One region of the Arthrobacter sp. A5 genome, then DNA from elsewhere that is predicted to be linked to it. Evidence: riboswitches for the same ligand, from Rfam matches in the RefSeq annotation. Region 1 holds a riboswitch; each other region holds the start of a gene.
What was found. A riboswitch is a leader RNA that binds a small molecule or an ion and turns the genes downstream of it on or off. The one in region 1 is predicted to bind S-adenosylmethionine.
Positions count from the first base shown of each region.

Region 1 (10,222 bases):
GGTTATATCGGGAAATTTTGCCTGGTTGAACGTGCTGACCATTGTGCTGGCGTTTTCCGCCCTCGGGGACGGCGCCGCGCACGCCGTCCTGGCGACAGTTCCGGCCGGCGTTCCGGACCGGGCGGCGACGCCATTGTGGTTTACCGCCGTGGTCCTGGTGATGACGGCCGGAATGCTGTTCCTGAGCTACTGGCCGGCACGCAATCTGCTTTCCCGCCGGCAGCTGATGAACGCCAGCTTCAACCGTTGGCACCTCTGCAACGCCTACGGAGCCTTCGGAAGCATCACGCGTCGCCGTTACGAGGTGGTGGTCGAGGGGACCGACGACGACGATCCCGGCACGGGTGCGCGCTGGCGGGAGTACGAATTCAAGGGAAAACCCGGGGATCCGGCCCGGATGCCACGCCAGTTCGCCCCGTACCATCTGCGGTTGGACTGGATGATGTGGTTCCTGGCCCTCGGCTCACCGGGGTTCAGCTGGTTCGTTCCCCTGCTGCAGCGCCTGCTGGCGGCGGACCGGCCGACCCTGCGCTTACTGCGCGTGGATCCCTTTGCCGGAGCCCGACCGCGTTGGGTCCGCGCCCGCTTGTTCCGTTACCGGTACTCAACACCCGTGGAACGCCGGGCCAGCGGCCTGTGGTGGATCCGTGAACCGGCCGGTGAATACGTCCCCCCGCTCCGTCAGGGCCAGGACTGACCCGAACCGGTAGGGATGTGGATCGAAAATGATCAAACCTAGCGGTAAGACGTCACATTCAATCATCGGGTGCTATGCTGGGGCAAAGAATCGGTCTTCGTGGGCCGTATATTACCGACCTGATGCAAAGAGATTGGCTGACAATGACCGACGCAGCTGCAACCGCCACCGGCGGCGCGTACATGGATGAAGAGTTGACGAGCCAGCCGGAGGTTTGGGCCCGCGCCATCGAGCAGGCCACCGCGGATGGGAAGGCCGGGAATCTGCTGCCGCGCGACGGCGAGCGGGTTGCGGTCATCGGTTGCGGTACGTCCTGGTTTATGGCGCAAAGCTACGCCGTGGCCCGCGAATCCGCGGGCAAGGGTGTCACCGATCCCTTTGCCGCGTCGGAGGCGTTCCTGGGGTCCGCCCGCGGCTACGACACCGTCGTGGCCATCACGCGCTCGGGGACCACGTCCGAGGTGCTGGAAATCCTGACGCAGCTCAAGGGCACGGTGCGGACCGTCGCGCTGGTGGGGGATCTGGGCTCGCCGATCATGACTCTGGCCGACGCCGTCGTCGAACTTCCCTATGCTGACGAAAAGTCGGTGGTGCAGACACGTTTTGCCACCACCGCCCTTGCCTACCTGCTGACCAGCGTCGGTATGGATCTGAGCCGCGCCGTTGAAGAAGCCAAGACAGCCGTCAGCGCACCGGTGGAACAGGAACTGATCGACGCCGAACAGTTCACCTTTCTGGGGCGCGGCTGGACCGTCGGACTGGCGCATGAGGCGGGGCTGAAGATGCGTGAAGCAGTGCAGGGCTGGACCGAGAGCTATCCGGCGATGGAATACCGGCACGGGCCCATCGCGATCGCGGCGCCCAACCGCGTGACCTGGCTGTTTGGTGCGCAGCCGGAGGGGCTGGATGCGGATATGGCCAGGACCGGTGCCCTGTATATCCATACGGACAGGCACCCGCTGGCCGAGCTGGCCCGCGTGCACCGGGTGACGCTGGAGCGCGCGCGTGCCCGCGGCCTGGATCCGGATTCGCCGCGCAACCTCACGCGTTCGGTGATTCTGGACGACGCCATTTTCGATGCGGCGTCCGGCCCCACGTCCGGTCCCACGGCCGACGCCTGACCCGGCCCGCTGCCCCGGAGAGCGCACCCATGAGTCATGCCCAGCCGGCCGTCCTGGCCTTCGACGTTGGCGGCACAGATATGAAGGCCGGTATTGTGGCCGGCGGAGTTTCGGCTGGTAACGCCGTGGTCCGGGACCTGCAGCGCCTGCCCACGCCGCACTGCGAAGGCACCGCCCGGGCCGGTGCCGGGCGCGGCGACGCCATTGTGGAACGGATCGCCGGGCTGACGGAGACCTACCGGCGCAGTCACCCGGATATTGCGCTGGCCGCGGTGGGCGTAACGGTTCCCGGGCTGGTGGATGAGGCGGCCGGCGTCGGCCTGTTTTCGGCAAACCTGGGCTGGCGGGATTACCCGTTTGTCGCACGGCTCGAGGCCCGGCTGGGGCTCCCCGTCGCCTTCGGGCACGACGTCGGCATGGCCGGCGAAGCGGAATTCCGGATCGGCGCGGCGCGGGGCCGGTCCGACGTGGTCGTGCTGGTGATCGGGACCGGCATCGCAGGAGCGGTATTCAGCGATGGCCGCCGGCTGACCGGCGGCGGCCTAGCCGGGGAGCTCGGCCATGCCATGGTCCCGGGCGCGGACGGTGCCCTGCGGATTCTGGAGTCGGTGGGCTCCGCCGGTGCCGTGGCCCGCCGGTACACCGAAGCCGGCGGGGCGTCCGTCCGTGGGGCGCGCGAGGTGCTGGAGCGGGCGGGCCTAGGCGACGCCCTCGCCGCCGGGATCTGGGCCGACGCCGTGGCCGCGCTGGCCTTCAGTGTGGCACAGTGCGTCTCCATTCTCGGGACCGAAACGGTGGTACTGGGCGGCGGGCTGGCCGAGGCCGGAGATGCATTGTTCGTGCCGCTGGACAGGGATGTGGATAAACTGCTGACCTTTCACCGCCGCCCGCGGCTGGTGCATGCCGAACTGGGACAAAATGCCGGACTGATAGGGTCCGCGCTCAAGGCGCGCGACCTGCTCGCCGCGGCGCAGGGATCCTCAAGACCGGTCCGGCAACGACAGGTCCTACCGTGACGGGCGTGACGGGCACCGGGAAAACCGGCAGGGGGGAGAACGGCGCCGCAATGACCGGCGTTGTCGTCACCGTCACGCCGAACCCCGCCCTGGACATTACCTATACGGTCGCCGGGGTTCGACCGGGCGGATCGCACCGGGTACCCGCACCGCTGACGCGGGCCGGTGGGAAGGGCGTTAATGTTTCCCGGGTGGCGCACCAGCTGGGCTGCCCGACGCTGGTCATCTCCACGGCGGGCGGCGGCACCGGTGCGGAATTCGCCGCCGACCTCCGCAACAGCGGGATCCCGAACCGGCTCATCCCGGTGACAGCGCAGACCCGCCGGACCATCGCACTGGTGGATACCGGGGCGGACCTGACCAGCATCTTCAACGAAGAGGGCCCGGCGCTGAGCGCCTCGGAGTGGCAGCGTCTGGTTGCCGCCGTCGTTGAAAGCCTTGCTACGGCCGGCGTGCTGGTCGGCTCGGGCAGCCTGCCGGAGAATGCGCCGGCGGATTTTTATCCGGCTCTGGTCGAACTGGCCCACCGGGCTGGCGTGCCGGCGATCATCGACACCTCCGGCGCCGGCATACTGGCCGCGGCGAAGGCAGGCGCAGATCTGCTCAAGCCGAACAATGACGAGCTGACCGAGGCGATGGGGGAGCGGGATCTGGTCACGGCCGCGCGTAGCCTGCTTGAAATGGGTGCCCGGAGGGTGCTGGTCAGCGCCGGCGCCGAGGGCATGCTGGCCTTTGACGCCGGAACCCCCGGACGGTACCTTTGCGCCCGGCTGCCGGAGCCGCTGCGCGGAAATCCCACCGGGGCCGGCGACGCCGCGGTCAGTGCGGCCGCCGTCGCCCTGGCAGCGGGAATCACCGACCTGGAGGAGATTCTGCGCCGCGCAACCGCCTGGAGCGCGGCCGCGGTCTTGATGCCCGCGGCCGGCGAAATATCCCCGCGCCATCAGGAGCTGGCCGGCCAGCTCATCATCAGGCGGCACTGACTTTTTCAGCCACTCCCGAGCCACGCAACGATCGAAGGAAGACATGGCACTGAGCCCCACACGCGAACTGATGGCTGCCGCCGCGGCAACCGGCTCCGGGCAGGGGGCCTTCAACATCATCCACCTGGAGACGGTCGAGGGCCTGCTGGCCGGAGCGGAATCCGCCGGCCTGCCTCTGATCCTGCAGATTTCCGAAAACTGCGCCCGGTACCACGGCGGCCTGGAACCGCTGGCGCTGGCCACCCTGGCCGCGGCGCGGCGGTCATCCGTTCCCGTGTCGGTCCATCTGGACCATGCCGAGGACGAGCAGCTGGCCTATCAGGCGGTCGATCTGGGTTTCGGATCCATTATGTACGACGGCGCCCGGTTTGAGTATGCGGACAATGTGGCCGTGACCCGCCGGGTCACGGAGTACGCGCACGCACGCGGCGTGTACGTTGAGGCGGAACTGGGGAAGGTCGGCGGCAAGGACGGCGCGCATGCGCCCGGCGTGCTCACCGACCCAAAGGAAGCCGTCGCCTTCGTGACCGCCACCAAGGTTGACGCGCTCGCCGTCGCCGTCGGCTCTTCTCATGCCATGACCGAGCGCAGTGCGGCCCTGGACCTGGCGCGGATCGGTGCGCTTAAGGCGGCACTGAATGTGCCGTTGGTGCTGCACGGTTCCTCCGGCGTCCCGGATGATGCCATCGTGGCGGCGATCGCGGCCGGAATGACGAAAATCAACGTCTCGACGCACCTGAACGGGTTCTTCACCCGGGCCGTGCGGGAATACCTTAACCTGAACCCCGCCGTCGTCGACTCGCGGAAGTACCTCAAAGCCGGCCGGGACGCCCTCGTTCCGGAGGTGGCACGCCTGCTGAGTCTGTTCTCGACTGTGCACGCGCAAGGAGAAAAATGAATCGTACCGAACGGCTGAATGCCATCCTGGACCTGCTGGCAGGATCCGGCCAGATCGAGGTGGATGACATCGTTTCCGGGCTAGGGGTTTCCCCGGCCACGGCACGGCGGGATCTGGACTCCCTCGCCAACGGGCGGCTGCTCAGCCGGACCCGCGGCGGCGCCGTCCAGGGCGCCGTCGCCTATGACCTGCCGGGCAGGTATAACCGTGACGATCACGGCCTGCAAAAGCTGCAGATAGCCCGCGCGGCCAGCGCATTGATCCCTAAGGGTGCCGTGATCGGACTGTGCGGCGGCACGACGAGCACCGCGCTGGCGCAGGTGCTGTCCACGCGAGCCGATCTGATGGAAGCCTCGAACCGGCCCACGCTGACGGTGGTCACCAATGCCATCAACATCGCCGCGCAGCTGGCGGTCCGGCCGAATTTTAAGATTATGGTCACCGGCGGGATCGTCAACCCGCGCTCCTACGAGCTGGTCGGACCGTACACGGACATCATCTTGCAGAAGGTCGCGCTGGATTTCGCGTTTATCGGCGTGAACGGCATAGATCCGCAAGTCGGTCCCACGGTCAGCGACGAGGGGGAGGCAACGGTGAACGCCCTGATGGCCCGGCGCGCTTCCGAGGCCTATATGCTGGCGGACTCGTCCAAGATCGGTCAGCGATCGTTTGCCACCATGGAGGGATACCCTTTCCATAAGCTGATCACCGATGCCGGAATCACGGCCGAGCAGCTGGCGGCCTTTGGGCACAATGACATGGACGTGATCGTGGCGCCGGACGACTGATCGCGGGGCGTTCGCGGCTGGCCGCGGGGCGTTCGCGGCTCAGCACCCGTATTGGGCATTGGCACGTGGGGTGTCGCGGCTGCGTATGTCCCTTTCGAATGCCGACCGGAAGACGTTGTCGATCCGATCCTCAGGAAATGCGGGCAAGATAGGGACCATGAGCAATTCCGTCCCGGGCCGATCAGAGACCGGTGCCCCCAAGACCGGTACATGGGGAACCCGTCCGCACGCCAGGCTCCGCGTTGAGGTCTGCATTGTGCTGGGACTCTCGCTGGGGCAGTCGGCGGTTTACGCCGTCGTCCAGCTTTTGGACAAGCTGAGCCGGGCGCCGCTCGCGCAGGGCACCTCCACCCTTAATGCGGCCCAGAGCAGCCGCCAATACTTCGACCTGGTGTACCAGCTGCTGGGTATTCTCTTTGCCCTGGTCCCGGTGGCGCTGGTGCTGTATCTGCTCTGGCAGCCCGGCCGGTCCGCCTTCGCCAGACTGGGCTTCACGCTGCAGCGTCCCGGCCGGGATTTTCTCTGCGGCCTGGGGCTGGCTGCCCTGATCGGGATTCCGTCGCTGGCGCTCTACGCGGCCGGACGGGCCTTGGGTATCACCACGGAGATCATCCCCAGCGCGCTGAACACGTACTGGTGGACCGTCCCGGTGCTGGTCCTCTCCGCGGTCCGGCACGCCATCGTCGAGGAGGTCATCGTCGTCGGCTACCTATTGGAACGCTTCGGCCGGTTCGGCTGGTCGGCGACGGCAGCAGTGCTGGCCAGTTCGCTGCTGCGCGGCAGCTACCACCTCTACCAAGGCTTCGGCCCATTTGCCGGAAATTTCCTGATGGGACTCGTATTTTGTTGGGTCTATCGGCGCTTTGGCCGGCTCACGCCGCTGGTGATTGCCCATGCCCTGCTGGACATCGCCGCTTTTGTAGGGGGCCCGGCGCTCGGGTTTGGCTGAGGTGTGTGCTGAAACCGGGGCGTCCCCGTCAGGCCGAAGGACTTTCGCGCCGACAAAGGGGCCACCCCGTCGGGCCGAAGGACTTTCGCGCCGACAAAGGGGCCAACCCGCGAAAACGGTGCTGCGCAACTACGTCCTCGCGGGGCGGCCCCGTCGTCGGCGTATTGACCAGACGGGGCTGGGCCTACCTGGGTACGCGGCTAAATCGTGACAAACCCATTCGCGGTCTCGAAGGTCACGCTCATAATGCCTGGAGTCCCACGCGGAGCGATCCATTCCACCGCAACGTCGTCCAGCGGCTTTTCCACCGGTTCGCCGAGCCATTCGGTCACGCGGTCGGCGCTGCCGGCAATGGTCAGCTTCGAGAGCCTGACGTTGGTCGGGCTGGCCTGCGACGGGTGCAGGGTGGGATCGCCCTCCCACTTGAGCATGTATGGAACCTGCGGGTCCGAAATGAGTCCCTTGATGCCGATTTGCTTCCAGATCAGTTCCTGGCCGTCCGGGAACTTCCGGTTGCCGGGAACGGCGCTGCGACCCAGACGTTCCTCAAAGGGGGAAAGATCGTCTACGGCGACGCACCATCCCATCCAGCCACCGCCGGCCGCGGAGCGGGCGCGGACGGCCTGCCCGAACGGAGCCTTGTCCGACGCCGGATGCTCCAGCACCTCCACGACCTCCAGATAGTGGTGATCCATGAGCGGGAAAATGATATTGCGGGTACCGAAGCGGGGATGTACACCGCCACGGACGCGCTCGATTCCCAGAGCAGTTGAAATGCGGGCGGCGGTGGCGGCCAAACCATCTGATTCACAGGCGTAAGAAACATGATCCATGCGCATGCTGCTCATCCTTACACTTTGCGAGTGACCTCTCGAGTTAGGTCCGGCTTACCAACATGGGACGACCCGCAGGGGCTATCTCCCGACCCTCTTCCCCTCGACCCTCTTCCCCTCGGCCCACTTTCCCTCGGCCCAATTTCCAACCCCGCACCCTCTCCCACCCCGCACCCTCTCCCACCCCGCCCACTCTCCCAACTGGAGAGTGGGCGTCATATTGGCGTCATCTTGTTGCCAGCATCCGCCCGGGTCCGCCAGACTTGATTCAGGTCATGAGTGTCAGCGACAAGCCCCGGCTCGCTGGCCGGCAACCCTCCACCGCGGTGGGGTGCCCCGGGTGAGGACCAGGCCTTAGCCAAACGGCTAAGCGCAAGCGCGGGTCACACGACCATCTTGGCTCAGCTCAGCGGGCATCACCCCAGGCTGTGCCTACTGATGAACCCGGTGTCCCCAGTATGAGGAGCCACACATGAGCAATGCATGGTCATTTGAAACACGCCAGATCCATGCAGGCCAGGAACCCGATGCCACCACCGGCGCCCGCGCTCTGCCGATTTATCAGACCACGTCCTTCGTTTTCCCCAGCACCGAAAGCGCGGCGAACCGGTTCGCACTGACCGAGCTGTCCCCGATCTACACCCGCATCGGCAACCCGACCCAAGATGCCGTGGAGCAGCGGATTGCGAGTCTGGAAGGCGGACTGGGTGCACTGCTGCTCTCATCCGGACAGGCTGCATCCACTTTTTCGGTGCTCAACATCGCGGAGGCCGGCGACCACATAGTTTCCAGCCCGAGCCTGTACGGGGGAACCTTCAATCTCTTTGCGCATACGCTGAAGAAGTTTGGCATCGAGGTCACCTTCGTGGCGGATCCGGACAATCTTCAGCAGTGGCGCGACGCCGTTCGGCCCAACACGAAGCTGTTTTTCGGCGAGGTCGTTTCCAATCCGCGCCAGGATGTGCTGGACATCGAGGGTGTCAGCACGGCCGCGCACGAGGCAGGCGTGCCGCTGATCGTGGACAACACGCTCTCCACCCCGTATCTGATCCGGCCGCTCGAGTGGGGCGCCGACGTCGTCGTTCATTCCGCCACGAAATATCTGGGCGGGCACGGCACCGCCATTGCCGGCGTGATTGTCGACGGCGGCAAGTTCGACTACACGAAGGAGCCGGAGAAGTTTCCCGGCTTCAATACCCCGGACCCGAGCTACAATGGCCTGGTCTACGGCCGCGATCTGGGCGAAAACGGTGCGCTGGGGGCGAATCTCTCCTACATTCTCAAGGCGCGCGTGCAACTGCTGCGCGACCTGGGTTCGGCGGTTACACCGTTCAACTCCTTCCTCATTGCGCAGGGTCTGGAAACGCTGAGCCTGCGCGTGGAGCGGCACGTGGAAAACGCTCTTAAGGTTGCCACCTGGCTGGAATCGAACGAGTTCGTGGAGTCCGTTGCCTACGCCGGTCTGCCCTCGAGCCCGTGGTACGAGCGCGGACGCAAGTACGGACCCAGGGGCACCGGTGCCGTCATCGCGTTCAATATCAAGGGCGGTCTCGAGGCAGGCAAGCGCTTTGTTGACGGTCTGGAATTACACTCCCACGTTGCCAATCTGGGCGACGTGCGCTCCCTCGTGATCCACCCGGCCTCCACCACCCACGCGCAGCTTTCGCCGGAACAGCAGCTGGCCGCCGGCGTGGCTCCCGGTCTGGTGCGGCTGTCGGTGGGACTGGAAAACATCGTCGATATCCTCGCGGATCTGGAGGCCGGTTTCCGGGCGGCCAAGACAGCGTGAGCGGCCCGGGAACGACGGCGGTCCCCGGACCGGGCGCGGCGGGCTCCTTAGCGGTGTGCCCGCCACCAGGACCGGCATCGGCGGGACTGGCATCGACCGGTGAGGTGCCGGCCGGCATGGCGTCGGCCGGAGCACCGACCGATTTGCCGACCGGAACATCGCCGCTCGCCACGGCCGACGGCGAAGTAAAGTATGCGCGGATCGGCGACCTTGATCTGGAGGCCGGCGGACGGCTGCCGGACGTCACTGTCGCGTATGAGACGTGGGGGACGCTGAACGCCGAAGCCTCCAACGCGGTGCTGATCGCGCATGCACTCACCGGCAGCACCCACGTCTCCCGCGGTGGTTCCGCGGAGGACGGCTGGTGGGAGGGTCTGGTCGGTCCGGGCCGGGTCATCGACACGGACCGGTATTTCGTTGTGTCGCCCAATATGCTGGGCGGCTGCTACGGCAGTACCGGACCGTCCAGCATCGCCCCGGACGGACGCCCCTGGGGGTCCAGATTCCCGTTCGTGACGATCCGGGATTCCGTCCAGGCCGAGGCTCGGCTGGCCGATCAGCTGGACATTGGCTCCTGGTATGCGGTGATCGGCGGGTCGATGGGTGGAGCACGTGCACTGGAGTGGGCTGTCACGCTGCCCGCACGGGTACGCCGCTGCGCCGTCGTCGCCGCCTGCGCGGCCAGTACCGCAGAGCAGATCGCCTTCGCCCAGGCCCAGGTGCTCGCAATCCGGCTGGATCCGGACTTTGCCGGCGGGGATTATTACGACGGGGCAGCGCCGGTGGCCGGACTCGGACTGGCGCGGCGGATTGCCCATATTACCTACCGGTCCGAGCCGGAGATGTCGGCGCGGTTCGGCCGGAGCGCACAGCCCGGGGAGGCTCCGGTGAGCCAAGGCAGGATCCGCAATATTGCCGGGTCTTCCGCCGGGGAAAGGTATCAGGTGGAAAGCTACCTGGACCACCAGGCGCATAAACTGGCCCGGCGATTCGATGCCAACAGCTACATCGTCATCACCGAGGCGTTGATGAGCCACGATGTGTGCCGCGGGCGCGGTCCCCTGCGGCAGGCACTGGAGCAGGCCGCGGACGTCGAATTCCTGATTGCCGCTGTGGCCTCGGACCGGTTGTATTTCCCCGCACAGTCG
Region 1 covers NZ_CP180316.1:1,048,820-1,059,041, forward strand. The annotation lists gene ACLLJI_RS04730 (lipase maturation factor family protein) at 1-697, shown strand, start outside; gene ACLLJI_RS04735 (SIS domain-containing protein) at 841-1,818, shown strand; gene ACLLJI_RS04740 (ROK family protein) at 1,848-2,834, shown strand; gene ACLLJI_RS04745 (1-phosphofructokinase family hexose kinase) at 2,885-3,817, shown strand; gene ACLLJI_RS04750 (class II fructose-bisphosphate aldolase) at 3,861-4,715, shown strand; gene ACLLJI_RS04755 (DeoR/GlpR family DNA-binding transcription regulator) at 4,712-5,503, shown strand; gene ACLLJI_RS04760 (CPBP family intramembrane glutamic endopeptidase) at 5,661-6,452, shown strand; gene ACLLJI_RS04765 (VOC family protein) at 6,653-7,291, opposite strand; SAM riboswitch class IV at 7,557-7,670, shown strand; gene ACLLJI_RS04770 (bifunctional o-acetylhomoserine/o-acetylserine sulfhydrylase) at 7,758-9,074, shown strand; gene metX (homoserine O-acetyltransferase MetX) at 9,191-10,222, shown strand, end outside.

Region 2 (10,222 bases), 1.9 Mb from region 1:
GCGTAAAAGTGCCAGACTAGGAGAACGCAACACCGCCAGCTGGCCTTTGACAGCAATCTGCCATCCGAAGGCCCACGGCAACCTGACATTCAGTTCCGCCATATCAAGGAGGCCGCTTTGTCCATTGTCCGTGTACTCGCCCGCCCGATGCTCGCTTCGTCTTTCATCCTGGCCGGACTGGACCGGCTGCGCCACGCAGACCAGACAGCCACTCAGCTCTCACCGGTGCTGAGACAAGTGGTGCAGGCTCTGCCTGTCCAGACGGATGAGAAGACCCTCGCCCGCGTCATCAGCGGCACGCAGCTGGGCGCCGGTGTCATGCTGGCAGCGGGCAAGTTCCCCCGTCTGTCCGCCCTCCTGCTGACACTGACCTCCACGCTGAACGCCGTCGTCGAATACCGCACGGCGGATTCGAGCACGTCCGAGGCCCGGTCGCGCAGGCGCAACCAGCTGCTGAAGAACGTCTCGCTCTCCGGTGGCGTCCTGCTGGCCGCGGTCGATACCGCCGGAAAGCCAGGTCTGGCATGGCGTGCCGGACACCTCGCCGAGGCCGGGAAGAAGTCCACGCGCAAGCAGCTCAAGCACGCTGACAAAGCCGTCCGCCGCATTGCCAACGATGTGACAGGCGCCTAACTCCCCATGACTTTCGCCCCCACCAACGGCGCCCTTCCCGCCGGCGCCGCATCGCCATGGCCTGCTCCGATGGCCAGCGGCCCGGTCGATGCGACGTTGGCGGTTCCGGCGTCCAAATCGCTGACCAACAGGTATCTGGTGCTGGCCGCGCTGGCGGACGGGCCCTCGCGGCTGCGCGCGCCGCTGCACTCGCGCGATTCGGCCCTGATGATCGTTGCGCTGCGCCAGTTGGGGGCGGTCATCGAGGAGGTGGACGGGGAAGGGCAGTTCGGCCCGGATCTGCGCATCACGCCGATCCCCGCCGGTGCGCTGCTGCCGGTGGGAACGGCGGTGGACTGCGGTCTGGCCGGCACCGTCATGCGTTTTGTTCCGCCGCTGGCCGCGCTGACCGGCGGCAGCATAGCGTTCGACGGCGACCCGGCGGCCCGCCAGCGACCGATGGGTCCGGTCATTGATGCCCTTCGTGGGCTCGGCGTGGAGATTGCCGACGGCGACGGCGAACCGCGGGCGCTGCCGTTCACCATCAAGGCCACCGGCCGGGTCCTAGGCGGTCACCTGATCGTCGATGCCAGCGGCTCCTCACAGTTCGTTTCAGCCCTGCTGCTCGCGGCTCCGCGTTTCGAAGCGGGGCTGCATTTGGAACATTCGGGGAATCCGGTGCCAAGCCTGGACCACATCGGGATGACCGTGGACGTGCTGCGCGGTGCGGGCGTCGTGGTCGATGACTCCGTGCCCAACCATTGGATCGTCTCCCCTGGTCCAATCCAGGCCTTCGACGTCGTCGTCGAGCAGGACCTGTCCAATGCGGGGCCATTCCTGGCCGCTGCCCTGGCCACCCGGGGCACTGTCCGGATTGCCGGCTGGCCGTCCCGGACCACTCAGGTGGGCGATCAATGGCGTGAAATTCTGCCGAAGTTCGGCGCCGCCGTCTCGCTGCGGGACGGTGTTTTGACCGTGACCGGCGGGGAGAGCATCAACGGTGTTGACCTGGCGGACACGAGCGAGCTTGCCCCCACGGTGGCCGCTCTCTGCGCCCTGGCCACCGGTCCGTCGACGCTCAGCGGCATCGCGCACCTGCGCGGCCACGAAACTGACCGTCTGGCTGCGCTGGTCGCGGAGATCAACGGGCTGGGCGGCTCCGCCATCGAAACGGCGGACGGGCTGGCCATTACCCCGGCACCTCTGCACGGCGGCCTTTTCCACAGTTATGCGGATCACCGGTTGGCGACGGCCGGGGCCATCATCGGGCTGGCGGTGCCCGGCGTCGAGGTGGAGGACATCGGCACAACGGCAAAAACCATGCCCGAGTTCGCCGGACTTTGGGCCGGCATGCTGGGGCTTCCGGGCGTTGTGCGGCCGAGCGGCTCCGGGACTCCAGCCAGCTCCGGCATCCCCGACAGCCCGTCCAGCTCCAGCGCCTCCAGCTCCAGCCCTCCAGCCGGTTTCGGCACCGCCGGCAGCGCCTCCAGCTCCAGCCCTCCAGCCGGTTTCGGCACCGCCGGCAGCGCCTCCAGCTCCAGCCCTGGGCGATGACCCGCAGCATGCGTGACTGGGATGAATCCGATGTCCGGATCCGGCCCAATAAAAAGGGCAGCCGGCCCCGCACCAAGGACCGGCCCGCATACGACGAAGCCGTGATCGGCCGGATCATCACCGTGGACCGCGGCCGCTACACGGCAATCGTGGACGAAGACACGGACACCGAACGCGTCCTGATCGCCGCCCGGGCCCGGGAACTTCGCCGCAGCCCGGTGGTGGCCGGGGACTTTGTTGCCCTGGTCGGCGATACCACCGGAGCGCCGGACACGCTGGCACGGCTGGTGCGGGTGCAGGACCGCCGAACCGTCCTGCGCCGCAGCGCCGACGACACGGACCCGATCGAACGCATAGTGGTGGCCAACGCCGACCAGCTGGTGATCGTGGTGGCGGCGGCCAATCCGGAGCCGCGCACCGGATTCATCGACCGCGCTTTGGTGGCCGCATACGACGCCGGCATCGCACCGCTGCTGCTGGTCACCAAGGCGGATGTCAAAGATCCCGCCGAGCTGCTGGCCAACTACGAGTACCTGGACATGACCGTAGTGGTGAGCCGGACCGCCTCCGATGCCGCATCCGGCATCGATGCGCGCAGCGACGACGGGCAGTCGGCACGGCTGGCCGGTACCGCCGTCGGGCAGCTCAAAGAACATCTGGACGGAAAGGTCTCCGTCATGGTGGGCCATTCGGGCGTCGGAAAGTCCACCATGGTCAACGCCCTGACCGGTTCGCAGCGGGCCACAGGCGGTGTCAACTCTGTGACCGGCCGCGGCCGGCACACCTCATCGTCGGCGCTGGCACTGCGGCTGGCGGACGGCTTGCCCGGCAGCTGGATTGTGGACACTCCCGGCATCCGTTCGTTCGGCCTGGCACACGTGGACCCGGACCGCATTCTGCAGGCGTTTCCCGATCTCCAGCCCGGCACAGACGCCTGCGAGCGCGGCTGCAAGCATAACAACGCCGCCGTCAACTGCGGACTGGATCCCTGGGTCAGCCAGGGGCACGCCGGTGACGCCGGGACGGCCAGGTTGGCCTCGCTGCGACGACTGCTGAGCACCGGCGACCGCACCGAAGGCAGGGCGCAGGCCAAGGAACTGGGCACCATTCTGTAGCAGGTGGGTGCCCCGCCTCCCCTGTTCAGCGACGAAAGAACGATAGCGTGAACCCATGACCCATGCCCCGCAGAGCTACAACGATGACCTCCGCCTTGCCCACGTGCTGGCGGATTCGGTGGATTCACAAACCATGGCCCGCTTTAAGGCCCTCGATCTGCAGGTGGAGACCAAGCCTGATCTGACGCCTGTGACGGACGCGGACAAGTCCGCGGAGGATTCCATCCGCAGCCAGCTCTCCCGGGTCCGGCCGCGCGATGCGGTCCTCGGCGAGGAGTTTGGCAGCAGCGGGCACGGCTCACGGCGTTGGATCATCGATCCAATTGACGGAACCAAGAACTTTGTCCGCGGCGTTCCGGTCTGGGCCACCCTGATTGCATTGGTCGAGGACGGCAGGCCCGTCGTCGGGCTGGTCAGTGCTCCGGCGTTGGGCAAGCGCTGGTGGGCGGCGGAGGGCACTGGGGCCTACACGGGCAAGTCGCTGGCGGCGGCCACCAGGCTGCGCGTGTCCAACGTTTCCGAACTCTCCGACGCCTCACTGTCCTATTCCTCGCTGACCGGATGGAAGGAGCGCGGCAACCGGGACGAGTTCATTTCCCTCACCGACAAGGTCTGGCGCACCCGCGCTTACGGGGACTTCTGGTCCTACTGCCTGGTCGCGGAGGGCGCTGTTGACATCGCCTGTGAGCCGGAGCTGAATCTGTATGACATGGCAGCGCTGGTGCCGATCGTCGTCGAGGCCGGCGGCCGCTTCACGTCTCTGGAAGGCGCGGACGGGCCCTTCGGCGGCAACGCGCTGGCCACCAATGGCATTCTGCATTCGGAGGTCCTCCGCACCCTCAACCCGGACCACGACGACCTGCTCTAGCCCGACTGCGGGCACTATGGGCCGCAGCCTGCCCCGCCCCGTGAAAGTTTGTCCATGTTTCAGCGGCTGGCCGCGGCGTCTCATTCGGACACGCCGTGAAAACCACGGCGAATTTCTCAAAAGGTGGTCAAATTTCGACGTCCGGGACGTAACACAGCCTCTTAGCCGTAACACTGGCCGTTAATACTGGCGGCACGGGTGCGGATTTCGTAGTCTTGTGGGCATAGGTCACGAGTGCCAGTGCTAAACCCCGGTTTGCTGGCCGGCAACCCTCCCTTCGCGGCGGGGTGCCCCGGGTGACGACCTGGCCGGGCCGGAGCGGTCCTGGCAAGCGCGGAAACCGGCACGGCCGGGTCCTTCCTTGGTGAGGTCATTATGAGCATTTCAACCGCCGAACACAACGTTCCCTCCGCTCGCGCCTCTGGTCCACTGGCCGAAGCGTCCGGGCAAGGCTGCCTCCCTGGGGGCCGCGCCGGCAGCGGTAGGAGCGCCGGAAATTCAGGACCGGGCCCGCTGCTGGAGGTCGCCGGCCACGAACTGCGAGCTCCCTTGATCCAGGGCGGAACCATCCGCTACGCCAACTTGGATTACGCGGCGTCCGCCCCGGCCTTGACCGAAGTGGCCGACTACCTGAGCGATATCCTGCCCTACTACGCGAGCGTGCACCGCGGCGCCGGCTTCGCTTCCCAGGTCAGCACCTCCGTCTATGAAAACGCCCGGGACACGGTGCGCAGTTTCGTCGGCGGCCGTCCCGATGACGCGGTCATATTCACCCGCAACACCACAGATTCGCTGAACCTGCTGGCCGGCTGCGTGCGGGACATCGTCGCGGGCACCGGTGCCCACGTCGTGTACCTTGACATCGAGCATCACGCCAACCTGCTCCCCTGGCAGCGCCTGCCGCACCGCAGCGTGGTGGCGGAAAACTCCCTCGCGGAGACACTGACGAACCTGGAAACGGAGCTCCGGGCCGGGAACGTGGCCCTGCTGGCGGTGACCGGCGCCTCCAACGTCACCGGCGAGGTCCTGCCGATCGCGGAGCTCGCGGCACTGGCCCACCGCCACGGGGCCAGGATCGTTGTGGACGCCGCCCAGCTGGCGCCGCACCGCCGGATCAACATTGCCGCGGACGACATTGATTATCTGGTCTTCTCCGGGCACAAACTCTATGCCCCCTTCGGAAGCGGCGTTGTCGTCGGGCGCCCGGACTGGCTCGACGACGGAACCCCGTACCTCGCCGGCGGCGGGGCGGTCAGCGAGGCGCGCCTCGATTCCGTCAGCTGGGCCACCGGGCCGGCCCGCCATGAGGGCGGCTCCCCGAACGTCCTGGGCGCCGCGACGCTGGCCAAGGCAGCCGGGATCATCGCGCGGCTGGACCAACGGCGCTGGCAGGACCACGAGCAGGCCCTGCGCAGCCACCTGATCGAGGGCCTGGAGCAGCTGCCGGGAATAACCGTGCACCGGCTCTTCACCGACTCGGACACCTTCCCCGGCAGCGGCGCCATCGGCGTGGTGAATTTCTCCGTCGCAGGGTACGACGCCGGCCTGGTGGCCGCGTATCTTTCCGCCGAACACGGCGTTGGCGTCCGCGACGGTAAGTTCTGCGCGCACCCGCTGCTGCGCCGGCTCGGGCTCCCGTCCGGCTCCCTGCGCGCAAGTTTCGGCGTCGGCTCCCGGCATGAGGATGCACAGCGCCTGATCGACGGCGTCGCGGCCCTGCTGGAGTCCGGGCTCGGTTGGGACTATGTGGTGGACTCCGGCCGCTGGATACCCGCCGACGACGGCCGGCCGTTCCCGGAGTGGGCGCCGAACACCCCCGGGACGGCCGGCGCCGCCCCCTGCAGCACCAGCTGAACGGATTCGAAGCATCCGCCGCCGGTGGGATAGGGTTTTCCCGCGGGATTCCGGCGATATTTCCAAGGAGCGTCATGGCGGCACCGAACGGCGGCCCAAGTCTGGACAGTGAGCGCCGCAGGGAACTGGCGGACAGTTTTCAGGACGGCGGCGAACACTATGAGCGTGTCCGTCCCGGCTATCCGGAGGAGTCACTGACCTGGCTGCTGTCCGGCACCGACCCCGCCGGGGTGCTCCATGCCACGGACCCGAACGCCATGGACCTGCGTGCTTCGGATCTACGCGCCTCGGATCTGCGTGCCTCGGATCCGAAGGGCACGGAGCTGAGTGCACTGGGTCCCAATACCCCGGGTCTCAATGCCCTCGATATCGGCGCCGGCACCGGGAAGTTCACCGTTCGGCTGGCAGAGCGCGGGCTGACCGTCGTCGCCCTTGATCCATCCCGTGACATGCTTCGTCAGCTCGAACACCGCCTCCCCGGGGTGCGGACCATTTTGGGTGCCGCCGAGCGGATCGAACTGCCGGACTCCAGCATGGATTTGGTGACCGTGGCCCAAGCCTGGCACTGGATTGATCCGCTGTCGGCCAGCGCCGAGATCGCCCGCGTGCTGCGGCCCGGCGGTGTCTTGGGCCTTGTCTGGAATCAACTGGACGTCAGCGTGCCCTGGGTTCACCGGCTCTCCCGCATAATGCACGCCGGGGACGTCCACAAGCCGGATTTCCGTCCCCTGCTCGGGCCGGAATTCAGCACACCCCAGCTGCAGCTGAACCACTGGTTCCAACCGCTGACCCCTGGGGACATGATGGAACTGGTGAAATCACGCAGCTACTATCTGCGGGCAAATGAGGCCACCCGTGCGAAGGTGCTGGCCAACCTGCGGTGGTACCTTTTTGAGCACCTCGGCCACGACGTCGACGACATCCTCCCGCTGCCGTATCTGACCCAGACCTGGCGCGCCACTGCCCTCCCCCGGCAGGGCATGGGTCGGCATCCCAGCGCGGCAAAGGGAAGGGCAGGACAGGGAAGGGCAGGACGAAGCGGAGGTTTTACTTCGCTGTTGCCTCTCGACAGGACGGGCCTGCGCACGTAGAGTTTCGGCAAGCCTACATAAAGGGTTTAGGTACTGCGAAGGGTGTGGGTATGTTGAGCGTGGGACTCCGAAAACCCGCGACGAAGGCCCGGGGGCTCTTCACCCTGCTCGGTCCCGCGTTCGTCGCGGCCATCGCCTACGTGGACCCCGGAAACGTTGCGGCCAACCTCACCTCTGGAGCGAAATACGGCTACCTGCTGGTCTGGGTGCTGGTCATTGCGAATGTCATGGCCATGTTGATCCAGTACCAGTCCGCAAAGCTGGGCGTCGTCACCGGGAACTCCCTGCCGGAGCTGCTGGGCGCCCGGCTGCGGACCGGAAACCGTCGTGCCTTTTGGGTCCAGGCGGAGCTGGTGGCCGTTGCCACGGACCTGGCCGAGGTGGTCGGCGGCGCCATCGCCCTGAACCTGCTCTTCGGTCTGCCCCTGCCGCTGGCCGGCCTGATCGTGGGCATCGTTTCGATGGCCATGCTGGCGGTGCAGAACCGGCGCAGCCAACGAACGTTTGAATACCTGATCATGTTCCTGCTGCTGCTGATCACCATCGGATTCCTGGCCGGTCTGCTGGTCAGGCCGCCGGAACCTGCCGGAGTTTTCTCCGGCTTGCTCCCCCGCTTCCAGGGTACGGATACGGTGCTGTTGGCTGCCGGAATGCTGGGGGCCACCGTCATGCCGCATGCGATCTACCTGCACTCCGCCCTGGCGCGCGACCGTCATGTCCATGCCCGCCGTTCACCGGCCGTGCTCGCGTCCGTCGTCAAGGCCACCCGTTGGGACGTCGTCGGTGCACTTGCGCTGGCCGGTTTGGTCAACATCGGCATGCTGTTGCTGGCCGCCTCCACCTTGCACGGGTTCGACGGCGTCGTCGCCACGGACAGCATCGAGGGCGCGCACGCCGCGATAGTCGGCAGCCTCGGCCCGGTCATCGGCGTAGTCTTCGCGGTCGGCCTGCTGGCGTCAGGCCTGGCCTCAACGTCCGTCGGCTGCTACGCCGGGGCCACCATCATGGGCGGCCTCCTGAAGGTCAGGATTCCGCTGCTGACCCGCCGCGTCGTCAGCCTGATCCCGGCCCTCGCACTGCTGAGCTTCGGAGTAGACCCCACGCAGGCGCTGGTGATCAGCCAGGTGGCGCTCAGCTTCGGGATACCCTTCGCGCTCATACCGCTGCTCCGGCTGACGGGAAATGCGACGGTGATGGGCAAGTACCGGGACGGGCCCGCTCTCCGCATTGCCGCCGTCGTCTGCGTTGCCCTGGTCATCGCGCTCAACGCTGTCCTGCTCTACCTGACCTTCACCGGCCGGGGATAACATGCCCGGCCGGTGACGGTACTGTGGTAGCTGTGAAACCGACCCCAACCTCGTCCAGTGTCGAGGATTACGTGAAGGTGATTTACGCCTTCACGGAGTGGCAGGACAAAGCCATCACGTCCTCCCAGCTTGCGGCACGGCTGGGCGTGGCCAACTCGTCCGTCTCGGAAATGGTCCGAAAGCTCAAGGATCAGGGGCTGGTGGACCATCAGCCGTACAGTGCCATCCGGCTCACCGCTGACGGGCTGTTGCTGGCGTTGTCCATGGTCCGGCGGCACCGGCTGCTGGAGACCTACCTGGTACAGGAGCTTGGCTACACGTGGGATGAAGTCCACGACGAGGCCGAGTTGTTGGAGCACGCGGTGTCGGACACGTTTATAGAGCGGATGGCCGCCAAACTGGGACATCCCTCCCGCGACCCGCACGGGGATCCGATTCCGGCCGCGGACGGCAGGGTGGTCATGCCGCCCGCGCATCGGATGAACCAGCTTGACCCCGGGCACCAGGGCCGCATCACCAGAATCAGCGACCACGATCCGGCGCTGCTGCGGTACCTTGACCAGGAGCGGATCGAGTTGGACTCGTTGGTCCGCATTGAGGGGCGCCGACCCTTCGGAGGGGCGCTCGTGGTTCGCATTGGCACCGGCGCGGCGGCCAGGGACTTCGACCTGACCGACGAGGTGAGCGGATCCTTATGGGTTTCGCCGGAAGGAACGCACCCGGGCTGCACTCTGACGGTTCCGTAATGCTCTACGGACGCAGACCGTGCCCGACGACGGCGGGACGGGCGGCGCCGTCGTCGGCCGATACAGTCTGCCGCCCCTACGACCGGACCTTGAGCACGCTCTGCAGGTACAAACCAAGTCCCGCATTGGCCGCACCGACCACCGCCAACACGATCGCCGGTGCCACCAGCTCTGCAGCCGCCAGCGCCACCGCAGCCAGCAGGAAGATCAGCAGCGACACCGGCGGGATCACGGCAACGGAATCCTGTGCGTCGCACGGGGCGCCAGAAATAAAACTCCACAGGACGACTACGGCGGCAGGTACGCCAATCCCGACAACATAGTTCCACGGTGCAGCGAATTTGAAGCCCCACACACAAAAAGCCGCGACCATGGCGACCTCCAACAAGAACGCAACGCAAAGGTGCACTCCGGTTAAAAGCTGAGGCGGGAAAGCGCCCCGGCGTCGGCTCATTTGGCTATATCTCCGGCTGCTGTTCCCGCAGCTGCCTCCGCTGCACGTTCCCGGCGCAGGATGAAGCGCTGCACTTTTCCACTCGGCGTCTTGGGAAGGTGATCGACAAAATGAATGCGGCGTGGATACGCATGGGCGGCGAGTTTCGTTTTCACCAACCGCTGCAGCTCTTCGGCCAGCTCGCCGCTCCCGCCCACTCCTTCACGTAGGACAACGTACGCCTCCAGCACCTCGCCGCGGATCTCGTCCGGAGCTCCGACCGCAGCGCACTCCACGACGTCAGGGTGCTGGGCCAGCACGCTTTCCACATCAAAGGGTCCAATGCGGTAGCCCGCCATGATGATCACATCATCGTCACGGGCAGAGAAGTAGATGAATCCGTCCTCATCCTTGCGGCCTGCGTCCCCGGTCAGGTACCAACGGCCGTCGGCGGTGTACCGGTCCGCCGTTTTTTCCGCTGCGCCGGCATAGCCCGTGAACCACATGAGCGGGCTCTTCGCTACCTCGATGGCAACCCGTCCGGCGGTGCCGGCCGGCGCCACAATATCCTCCAGGGGATCCAAAATGTCGGCGGACCAGCCGGGCAGACTTGTACCCATGGATCCCTCACGAAGCGGTGCC
Region 2 covers NZ_CP180316.1:2,991,313-3,001,534, forward strand. The annotation lists gene ACLLJI_RS14115 (DoxX family protein) at 118-633, shown strand; gene aroA (3-phosphoshikimate 1-carboxyvinyltransferase) at 640-2,166, shown strand; gene rsgA (ribosome small subunit-dependent GTPase A) at 2,163-3,281, shown strand; gene hisN (histidinol-phosphatase) at 3,337-4,149, shown strand; SAM riboswitch class IV at 4,376-4,489, shown strand; gene ACLLJI_RS14135 (aminotransferase class V-fold PLP-dependent enzyme) at 4,525-6,003, shown strand; gene ACLLJI_RS14140 (class I SAM-dependent methyltransferase) at 6,078-7,094, shown strand; gene ACLLJI_RS14145 (Nramp family divalent metal transporter) at 7,145-8,401, shown strand; gene ACLLJI_RS14150 (metal-dependent transcriptional regulator) at 8,434-9,147, shown strand; gene ACLLJI_RS14155 (DUF2568 domain-containing protein) at 9,224-9,601, opposite strand; gene ACLLJI_RS14160 (AMP-binding protein) at 9,598-10,222, opposite strand, start outside.
Region 2: another riboswitch for S-adenosylmethionine. It lies ahead of ACLLJI_RS14135 (aminotransferase class V-fold PLP-dependent enzyme); the one in region 1 lies ahead of ACLLJI_RS04770 (bifunctional o-acetylhomoserine/o-acetylserine sulfhydrylase).

Region 3 (10,222 bases), 1.3 Mb from region 1:
ACCCGACGGATCTGGCGGACGCGCTGGCGCAGAAAATGAAGCTCCCGCACCGTTTTGTACTCGGGGCCCTGGCCGCGATGCGCCTCGTCGGCCTGCTGGTGGAGGAATGGCAGACCCTGGGGATGGCGCGGCGTGCCCGCGGTGTGGGCAGTGGCGGGGGATTTGCCGCGCGGTTCAGGTCGTCCCTCGGACAGGGAATGGCACTGCTGGTCCAGGCTGTCCGGAGGGCCTCCCGACTGGCCGTGACCATGGAAGCCAAGGGCTTCGGCGCAGGACCGCGGAGCTGGGCCAGGGAATCCACGTTCGGACCGATGGACCCGTGGGTCTTCGCCGCCGGACTGCTGATCGCCGCCGCAGTGGTGGGCGCCGCCGTCGTACTGGGGACCTGGAATCCGGTGCTCGGGTAAAACGACCAACCACATGGAATCCGCGGGTTCCTGAGAGCGCAGGAACCCTATTGCGTTCTCTAGGACCCGCGGGTTTTCCGCTGTTCCCAAGTGGCCTGGGTTTCCCGGGCTGACCTTCGAAGCATGAGTCTTGCGCGCATAAAGCGTGAGTTCCGTCACGCTTTACAGCGCGAGATGCCTGCGGTGGCCCTGGTGGAGGTTTTTGGAACCGGCTCCGTGACAAAGACGGTCCATAGCTACCCGACCCCAGCATCGCACTTTGTGGTGCGTCCACGCGTCGCCATTGTCACCATACACAAATTGGCGTTGTGAAAGAGCTGCCGCGTCAAAGCCCCGCTGATTACTTTCCCTGCGGCCCTGCCGCCCTTGTGGCCGGGGAAGGGGGAAGGGGGGCCTGACCTAGCGGGGCCGGCACGCTGCGGTTCGTCGTCATAGCCAACGATGCTCAGATCTTCCGGGACGCGCAGCCGCAGCCGGCCGCAGGCAAGTAGAACGCCCACCGCCACGCGGTCATTGGCGCACACGATCCCGGTGGGCCGATCCGTCCGAGGTGTCCGGCCGTCGTCGTTGGTTAAAAGGTGCATGGCGGCGGCGAAACCTTTGTTGACTTCCCACGCGGTGGTCACAATATTCGTCGCCGGCAAGTTCGCAGCCGCCATGGCCCGTTGGAAACCATCACTACGGCGCCCCGGGGCGACGAGTTCGTCCGTGCCGGCCAGGAATGCAATGTCGCGATGGCGGGCGTTGATCAGGATCTGGGCTGCGCTGCGCCCACCGGAGAGCTCATCGGGGATGACAGAGCGGAGCGCGTTAGCGGGATCGAAACTGTTGGCCAGAATTGCCGGGACGCCTGCCATAACCGGGGCCGGAATGTGCTCGCGCAAACTCATGGCGGCGAACATGCCCCTTGGAGGAGCTTGCCGGCGAACGGCCCTCCAGCGGGCGACGGCGTTGGGAGTGTAGTTGAGTTCCTTGGCCGCAGCCAGAATGCGTTCCTGCTTATCCTTGGCGATATTGCCGTCTGTGCCGGCCGTTAAGGACTAAACTGATGGCGCTGCGCGACACGCCCGCCACGCGGGCAACATCGAAGGAAGTGGCTTTCCGTGGCACCTCCTGAATCGTGTGAGGCCAGCGTAACTCAACCCATGTGACAGGGGTTGCAGCCTCCTCGACCCGGCGTGCTGGCCTGCATGGTTTACCCGGTTTGGCACCGGACTGCGGCGTGGTGAAGGCGGCGCAACATCCGGGTAGAGGTACGGTTGACATACGCGGCGGTTCGTTGCGGTGCAAGGCCGATTATCCCCGCAAATATCGCACCACCTGGTTAGGGTGCCGGTATTAGCGGCAAGATCGCGTTGCGGGTCGTCAATTTGACACTGTTTATGCACTTCATGATATTAGTAGAGGTATGACTCAGGTAGCTGCGGAATCCGTTGGAGTGTTGGTCCGGGACGCCCGCACCGATAGGGGCTGGACCCAGGGCCGGCTGGCCGCCGAGCTCGGCACGAGCCAAAGCGCGGTCGCCCGGATGGAACAGGGGAAACAAAATCTGAGCCTCAAGATGATCCAGCGGATGGAGTCCATCTTCGGCCGCAGCATCGTCAACGTCGGCGGGAGCGGCAAGCCGCGGATCACCCATCTGCGCGTGGTGGGTGGACATCAACTCTCCGGCAGCGTAGACGTCAACTCCAGTAAGAATGCCGGCGTCGCCCTGCTGTGCGCCAGTCTGCTGAACCGCGGCTCCACGACGCTGCGCCGGCTGGCGCGGATCGAGGAGGTCAACCGGATCGTCGAACTGCTGACCAGCATCGGTGTCGAATGTACGTGGCTGAACGCCAACGATCTACTGGTCCGCCGACCCGCCGTGCTGAACCTGGCCGCCATGGACGTGGAGGCCGCGCGGCGCACCCGCAGTGTCATCATGCTGTTGGGGCCGCTGCTGGATGAAGAGGCCAGTTACCGGCTGCCGTATGCCGGCGGCTGCGATCTGGGAACGCGCACCGTGGGTCCGCATCTGCAGGCGCTGCGTGAATTCGGGCTGTCAGTCAAGGCGCATGCTGGGTTCTACGCCATCCAGGCTCCCGAGGCCGACACCGAGGACCGCTCGTTCGTGCTGACCGAGCGCGGGGACACCGTGACAGAGAATGCCATCATGGCCGCAGCCCACCGTGAAGGCACCACCGTGATCCGCAACGCCAGTCCCAACTATATGGTCCAGGATCTGTGTTTCTACCTGCAGGGACTGGGCGTTCGTGTGGACGGGATCGGCAGCACCACGCTGACCATCCGGGGCAAGGCCAGGATTGACGTCGACCTCGAATATTCACCGTCCGAGGACCCAATCGAGGCGATGAGCCTGATCACGGCCGGCATTGTGACGGGTTCCGAGGTGACGATCCGGCGCGTGCCGATCGAGTTCATGGAAATCGAGCTCAGCGTGCTGGAGCAGATGGGCTTCCGGTACCGCAAGTCCGACGAATACACCGCCCATAACGGCCATACCAGGCTCGTGGACATCACCACTCTGCCGTCCGAGCTGACCGCGGCGGCGGACAAGATCCACGCCATGCCGTTCCCTGGGCTGAACATTGACAATCTTCCGTTCTTCGCCGTGATTGCCTCCTGCGCCCAGGGGTCGACGCTGATCCATGACTGGGTCTATGAGAACAGGGCCATTTACCTGACCGAACTCAACCGGCTCGGCGCCCGGGTTCGGCTGTTGGATCCGCACCGGATCGATGTTACCGGCCCCACTCGCTGGCGCGCGGCGGAAATCGGCTGCCCGCCGGCGCTGCGTCCGGCCGCCTGCATCCTGCTGGCGATGCTGGCGGCGAAGGGCACCTCCGAGCTGCGGAACATCTACGTGATTGAACGGGGTTACGAGGATCTGGCCGAGCGGCTGAACACACTCGGCGCCGAGATCGAGTACTTCCAGGACTGAGCGGCGGTCGCTCGCCTTGGTCGGTTACGCTTGCGTCGCGGCGAGGGCGGTGGCCAGATCCCGGGTGAGGTCCCCGATGTCCTCCAGACCCACCGAGAGCCGGAGAACACCGTCAGTCAGCCCGATCGCGGCCCGGCCTTCCGGTCCCATCGCCCGGTGTGTCGTCGTGGCCGGATGCGTGATCAAAGACTTCGCATCGCCCAGGTTGTTGGAGATGTCGATGATCGTCAGGGCGTTGAGCAGGGCAAACGCGGCGTCCTTCGCCGTCGTGCCGGACGCGGCCCCTACTGCGCGTTCTGCGTCCTTGTCCGCCACTTTGGGTTCCCCGGCCATGCCCGCCACTGTGGGTTCCCCGGCCCTGGCTGTATTAGCCCGGCTCACAGGGGGAGCTTGGCCGGCTGCGGCCAGCTCGAAGGTGAGCACGGTTCCACCGGCCTTCATCTGTGCACGTGCCATTTCAAACTGCGGGTGCGAGGGCAGCAGTGGATACCTGACCCAGCTCACCGCGGGATGCTGTTCGAGGAACTCGGCGAGCCGCAGGGCATTTGCCGCGGAGTGCGCAACGCGCAGCCCCATGGTCTCGAGCCCCTTCGTCAGCACCCACGCGTTGAACGCCGACAGTGCCGGACCGGTATGGCGCATCAGCTGCTTGACCGGACCGTCAATAAACTCCTTGGTGCCCAAAATGGCGCCGCCAAGGACGCGGCCCTGCCCGTCGATGTGCTTGGTCCCGGAATACACGATCACATCCGCGCCCAGTTCGCCACACTTTTGCAACAGCGGGGTGGCGAAGACATTGTCCGCCACCACCTTGGCTCCCGCGGCATGGGCCAGTCCGCAGACGGCCCGGATATCGACAATTTCCTGCATCGGGTTCGACGGCGATTCGAAGAATACCGCCGTCGTGGGCACGGATAATGCCTCCCGCCACTGGCCGAGATCCGCGCCGTCAACGAAGACCGTCTCTACGCCCCAGCGCGGCAGGATCTCATTCAGGATCACGAAGCAGGAGCCGAACAGCGAACGGGCCGCGACCACCCGGTCGCCTGCCGCCAAGAGGGCCCCGAGGGCGGTGAAAACTGCGGACATCCCGGAGGCGGTGGCGAAGCAGGCTTCCGTGCCCTCGAGCAGCCGCAACCTTTCCTGGAACGTGGCGACGGACGGATTCCCGTACCGGGAGTAGACGAAACGGTCCACCTCACCGGTGAAGGCCGCCTCCGCCGCCTCCGCCGATTCATAGACATAACCGGAGTTCAGGAACAGCGCCTCCGAGGTCTCCTGGAAGTTGGAGCGGTCCAGGCCACCGCGCACCGCCTGGGTATCCGGCGCCCAGCCCGGAGCATCCTGATTAAAATTGCTCATCTCAGTCCTTTAGCTCGGAGCCTATTTGCAAGGGAGCTGGCGGTTTTTCCAGCCGTTGACGATCCGGTCCCCGTAAGCATCCGGGACGCCCTCGAACCCTTCCAGCACATTCCAACTGGTGAATCCGGCGCCCGACGCGGCCTCCGCGGCGCTGACCGAGCGCACGCCGGAACGGCAAAGGAAGACCAGCTCGGTCTGCCCCTCATCGGGGGCCTGGGCGCGCAGTTCGTCGAGGAAATCCGGGTTCAGCACGCCGCCGGCCAGGTTCCACTGGATCAACAGCGGGTCACGTCCGGTCATCGAGGTGTCCGGCACGCCGATGTGGTGCCATTCAGCCTCGGTGCGCACATCCACCAGCACGGCCCCGACCGCGAGCTTGTCCCAAGCCTGTGCCGGGGTGAGGTCGCCCGCGTAGCTCATTTGACGCCGTCGTCCGTTGACCCGGCACCGGGCAGAATGACCGCCTGCGCGGCAACGGTCCGGCCGCCGTCGAACGCCAGCGACGGGCTGCCATAGAGAATATAGCCTTCGGCCAAGGCGGCACTGACGCGCTCGCAGAACGAATGGTCATCCGGACCGGTGAGCAGCCGGTAAGTCAGCGGGGTTTCTTTGGCGGGTGTAGCTGTCAAGGTAGTCTCCTCATTGCAATCGAAGGGTGCAAGCGGAAGGTGCAGACAGCCCGGGGCCTTGCCGGGAACGTTCACGCTTGCAGCCCGTGGCCGTCAAGCCAGGTTTTGCCGAGTAGTCACCTGAGGCACCCCGCCGGAATAGAGGGTTGCCGGCCAGCAAGTCAGGGCTTGGCACTGGCGCTCGTTACTCATCTAGAAAATTAGCACACCGACGGATCAGCCGGTCAACAGGACGCCGGACTGTGGCGCCGGATGACGGGGGCTGATGCCGGACTGAGGAGCTACTCCGCGTCGTGGATCAGTTGGTTCAACTCGGCGGTAAGGCCGGCGCGCACGTCGGGGCTGCCGATTTCCCGGCCGTCAATATGATTCACGGGGGCGAGCAGCCGGATACTGGAAATCAGCCAGACGCCGTCCGCGTCGAAGAGATCCCCGGGCTCCACGGGGCCGTAACCCAGCTCCCAGCCGGCGGCCTTGGCGGCCGTAAACAGCGCACCCTGCGAGGTGCCGGGCAAGATTCCGCTGTCCAGCTGGGGCGTGATCAGTCGCTTGACCCGGTCGGGCCCGCCACCTTCGGCATGGGCCAGCAGAACGGACGACGTCGGGCCCTCCAGCACGCGCCCGTCACCGCTGGTGAAAATCACGTCGTCCGCGCCATGCACACGGGCGTAGCGCAAGGCCGCCATATTCACCGCGTAGGACAAGGTCTTGGCACCCAGCAGAAGCCACGGCGCACGCTCGGCGATGGAGCTGTCGTAACCGCGTTCCAGCAACAGCACATCGATTCCGCTTTCGCGTTGCGCCCGACCGGTGGCGGGAGGCTCCGAGGCCTGGACCCAAGCCGTCGGGATCGTGCTCCCCTCGACGCCGCGGGTGACGATGAGCTTGAGCACCATCTCGTCGGGGATGTTTTCCGTGGCGCTCATCCGGCTGTCTTCTCCGGTGCCGCCGGCCCCAACCGCGCCTCCGGCCCGGGCGGAGGCGCGGTTGCGGCGGAATTCGGTGACCGCCGTCGTCATGGCACGCCGCCACGCGTCCTGGGACGGTATCTGCAGATCCATGGCCCGAGCGGAGGAATCCAGCCGGTCCAGATGCGCCTGGGGCTTCCGTGGCGTCCCGCCGACCACCAGCAGGGATTCGAAAACCCCGTCTCCCCGGGTGGCTCCCTGGTCCGTGGCCATCAGTGTGGGCTTGCTGGCGTCGGCAATGCGTCCGTCCGGAGCGGAGGGGTCCAAGAATACCAAAACAGTCATGGTTCAGCTTAGTGCCGCGGGCAGGCCGCCTTTCGGCCCACCCGGGCTGGGCGCGGCGCGGTGGGCTAGCCGGGAAAGACCGTGCCGAGGGCCGAGAGCACGCCGTACGCCTTCGCCTGGATCTCCAGCCATTCCTCCTGCGGAACGGAGTCCGCGGTGATCGCACCGCCCGCGCCCAAACTGAGCCGACCGCTGCCGTCGTCCGTCGTTTCGATCACGAGCGTGCGGATGGTGACGGACAGGTCGGCGGCGCCATCGAGGGAAAAATAGCCGATGGCGCCAGAATAAATTCCGCGAGGGGCTGCTTCCAGCCGGTCCAAAATGGCCATGGTGCTGATTTTTGGCGCGCCGGTCATGGAGCCGGCGGGGAACGCGGCGGCCACGGCCTCGGTGCGGGTGGACCCGGGCCGAAGCTGCGCCTCAATGGTGCTGACCATCTGGTGCACGGTGGCGTAGCTTTCCACAGCGCAGAGACGGGGAACCGAGAGCGAATCCGGCACGGCGAAGTGCGAGAGGTCATTTCGGAGCAGATCCACAATCATGATGTTCTCCGCCCGGTCTTTCGCCGAGTTTGCCAGCTCGGATTTCAGTGCCGCGTCCAGGTCCGGATCCGGATGCCGACGCCGGGTGCCCTTGATCGGCTCCGCCCGCATCGTGCCGCCGGCGGTGATCCGCAGGAACCGCTCGGGCGAGGTACCGGCGACGGCGAGTGCGCCGAAGCGCAGGTAGCTGGCAAAAGGGGCCGGATTCCGTCGGCGCAGCTGCCGATAGGTCCGCCACGGATCGAGCGGGACCGCGGTGGTAGCCGTGAGCGACGTCGTCAGGCAGATCTCGTAGGAATTACCATCCGCAATCTGCGCCTGGGCCCGGGCGATTTTGTCCTGGTAGGCTGACTCAGAATCCCGGATGGTGAACACCGGCGCTTCGGCCCCGGCTCCGGGCCCCGTCGTCGGCGGTTCGCTCGTCAACTGGCCGGTCGTCGGCGGCCCAAACTCCGGCGAATCCGTTGGGAGCTCATCGGAAGCGAGCGCTTCGACAGCGGCGCGAGCGGCATTCAGCCAGGCCGCCGCTTCCGAAGCCCCGGCAGCACCATCCGTGCCATGGCCCTGCTGGGAGAGGGCCAATAGGTAGACGCAGCGGCGGGCATGGTCGACGACGACCGCCCGCCCGGCGAAAATCAGTGCGGCATCATCTGGGCGTCCGGCTGTTCCCGGCCCCGCTGCATCCGCTCCTCCCGTTTCCCGTTTGAGTTCATAGCCCAGGTAGCCAAGCCAGCCGAGGGCGAAGCCGCAGTCATAGTCGTCCGGGGTACGGACGGCCTTACGGCCCCAGACGGTGTCCAGCCAGCGGAAAAACGGGTCCTGGACACGGGCCGTCACGGCGCCCGTCCTGACTTTGGTCACGCCGTCGCCGTGCCGGGCAAACTGACCGTAACTGCCGCCGTCGTCCGCCATGATGGAGAACCGGCTCCGGGTGTCAAGGGCCGCCGTGGCCTGCCCGACGGGAGCCTGCCCGGCGGAAGCTGCCCGAGCCGTTCCGGGAGCCGACCGGGAATCGGCGTCCGAGCTGTCCAGCCAGACGGAGTTTTCGGACCTGCCGTACAGCGTCTCGAAAAGCGACTCCTGGTCCGGATAGGCCTCGAGCCGCCGCACCTCCAGCTCCAGCCCGCGGCGCCGGGAGCGTTCCGGTGCCAGCAGCGCCTCCAGCGGCGGCAGGGAAGTCAGCGCCAGCAGCACCTGGGCCGGCACGGAGTCATCCGCACGCCCCTCAACCAGCAGGTCTGCGGTCGCGGCGGCCCCCCCTGCGGCCAGCAGCTCATCCTCCTGGTCGGCCCAGGCATCCCAGAACGGCGCAAATGTTACGCCGTCCCTGGCCAGCGCACGGAACTTCCGCTCGCCCGGCGCCGCCTCTACCCATACGATGGTGTCCAAGTAGGGTGTGGCCGACGAATGCGCCGCCCCAACGCCTTCAACGATCACGATCTCGGCTGGCTCCGTGACGCGTGGTGCGCCGTCGTAGTGGTTTTCCCAGTCCCAGCTGGTCCACTGCGCAGGCAGGCCCTGCCGCAGCGGTGTGAGGACGGTGCTCACATAGCGCTCCACGCCGGCGGCCAGCCCGTTCCAGCCGGGATAAATGTCCTCAAGATGGAAGACCGAGACTCTGCGGTGCTCGCGCAGCAGGGCAGCGAGCTCCAGCGCCAACACGGTTTTCCCCGCTCCGGAGCGGCCGTCAATGCCGATGATCACCGGCGCGGTGCTGCTAGCGCCGAACATCGGCAGCCCCCGCCGAGGCTTGGGCACCGCCGCGAAAGGATGACGCAGGCATTGGCCCGGCCATCGGCGGACGTCCACGGTCTCCGGTGCGGCGGGCAAGGTTCCGGTAGGGCAGCGTCATGACAACAGTGTAACGAGGGGGCCGTCAGTACCGCCGACGGGGCGGCTGGTATGCGGCTGCGGGACGCCGACGGCTATCGTCAGAGGACCACGAGCAGGGCGCCGACGGCGATGAAGAGCAGACCGAATATCCTGTTCAGCGTCAGCTGCCCGCGTTCGCTGGCCGTGAGATGTTGGAGCTGCTTGGCTCCCGCGGCGAAGATCAACCACATCACCACGACGTCAATCAACACCACGGTTGCCGTCAGGACCACGTACTGCTGCGCCAATGGCTCCTGCGGGCGGATGAATTGCGGCATGAAGGCGAGGAAGAAGACAATCGCCTTGGGGTTGAGCAGATTGACCCAGAGACCGCGCAGGAACATGGAGCGGCGTGCCTCGCGGACCCTGCCGGTGGAATCTTCCGCGCTGGTGTCGGCCTTCGCCAGCAGCTTGCGGATGCCGAGGTAGACCAGGTAGGCGGCCCCGGCGTACCGGATGATGTGGAAGGCCAGCGGCGAGCTGGAAACCAGAAGGCCGACGCCGGCGGCAACAATGACGATTTGGATGATGAGCGCCAGCTGTTGGCCCAGAATTCCCCAGATCGCGCGCCGGAATCCCGCCGTCAGGGCGTTGCTCATAGTGTTGATGGCTCCCGCCCCGGGGGTGAGGCTGATCATCGCGCCAGCCCCGACCAGGGCCAGCCAGAGGGAAAATTCCATTAGGCAAGCTTAAAGCGTGCGAAACGGCCTGCCGTCACGCCGCGGCTTTCAGACGCGAGCGCAACAACCCTGTCGGGCACAAGCCTGTCGGGCACAACCCTGTCGGGCACAAGAATTTGGCCTCTACGGTGCAGCTGACGGGGCCGGCTCAATCCAGTAGCGCCGTTTGCCGTTGCGGCTGTCCTCGTAGACGCCGCCATTGCACTCGATGGTTGCCCGCGAGCCGACGTTCGCCTCGTCGCAGGTCAGTAGAACCCGATTAATGCCCAGGATCCGCGCTATCGGCAGGGCGTCACGGAGTGCCTTCCGGGCGTGCCCTTGCCGCCGCGCACTCGGACGAATGCTGTAGTCGATATGACCGCCCTGCTCGAACAGGTAGTCGGTGAGCTGGTGCCGGACGGCGATCGAGCCAAGAAAGATGTTCCCTTCAACGATCCAGCGGTAGGTGCAGGGGACGAAGCCTTCCTTGCGCTTCGTCTCCGGCAGCGCGTCCGCGATCAGTGCGGCGGTGAAACGTCGAAAGGTTTCCGGATCCC
Region 3 covers NZ_CP180316.1:4,064,374-4,074,595, reverse strand. The annotation lists gene ACLLJI_RS19330 (energy-coupling factor transporter transmembrane component T family protein) at 1-407, shown strand, start outside; gene ACLLJI_RS19325 (substrate-binding domain-containing protein) at 644-1,297, opposite strand; gene ACLLJI_RS19320 (UDP-N-acetylglucosamine 1-carboxyvinyltransferase) at 1,816-3,348, shown strand; gene ACLLJI_RS19315 (O-succinylhomoserine sulfhydrylase) at 3,373-4,710, opposite strand; gene ACLLJI_RS19310 (rhodanese-like domain-containing protein) at 4,732-5,130, opposite strand; gene ACLLJI_RS19305 (DUF1737 domain-containing protein) at 5,127-5,339, opposite strand; SAM riboswitch class IV at 5,408-5,528, opposite strand; gene ACLLJI_RS19300 (aminodeoxychorismate lyase) at 5,621-6,592, opposite strand; gene ACLLJI_RS19295 (chorismate-binding protein) at 6,658-8,865, opposite strand; gene ACLLJI_RS19290 (LysE family transporter) at 9,066-9,686, opposite strand; gene ACLLJI_RS19285 (GNAT family N-acetyltransferase) at 9,810-10,222, opposite strand, start outside.
Region 3: another riboswitch for S-adenosylmethionine. It lies ahead of ACLLJI_RS19305 (DUF1737 domain-containing protein); the one in region 1 lies ahead of ACLLJI_RS04770 (bifunctional o-acetylhomoserine/o-acetylserine sulfhydrylase).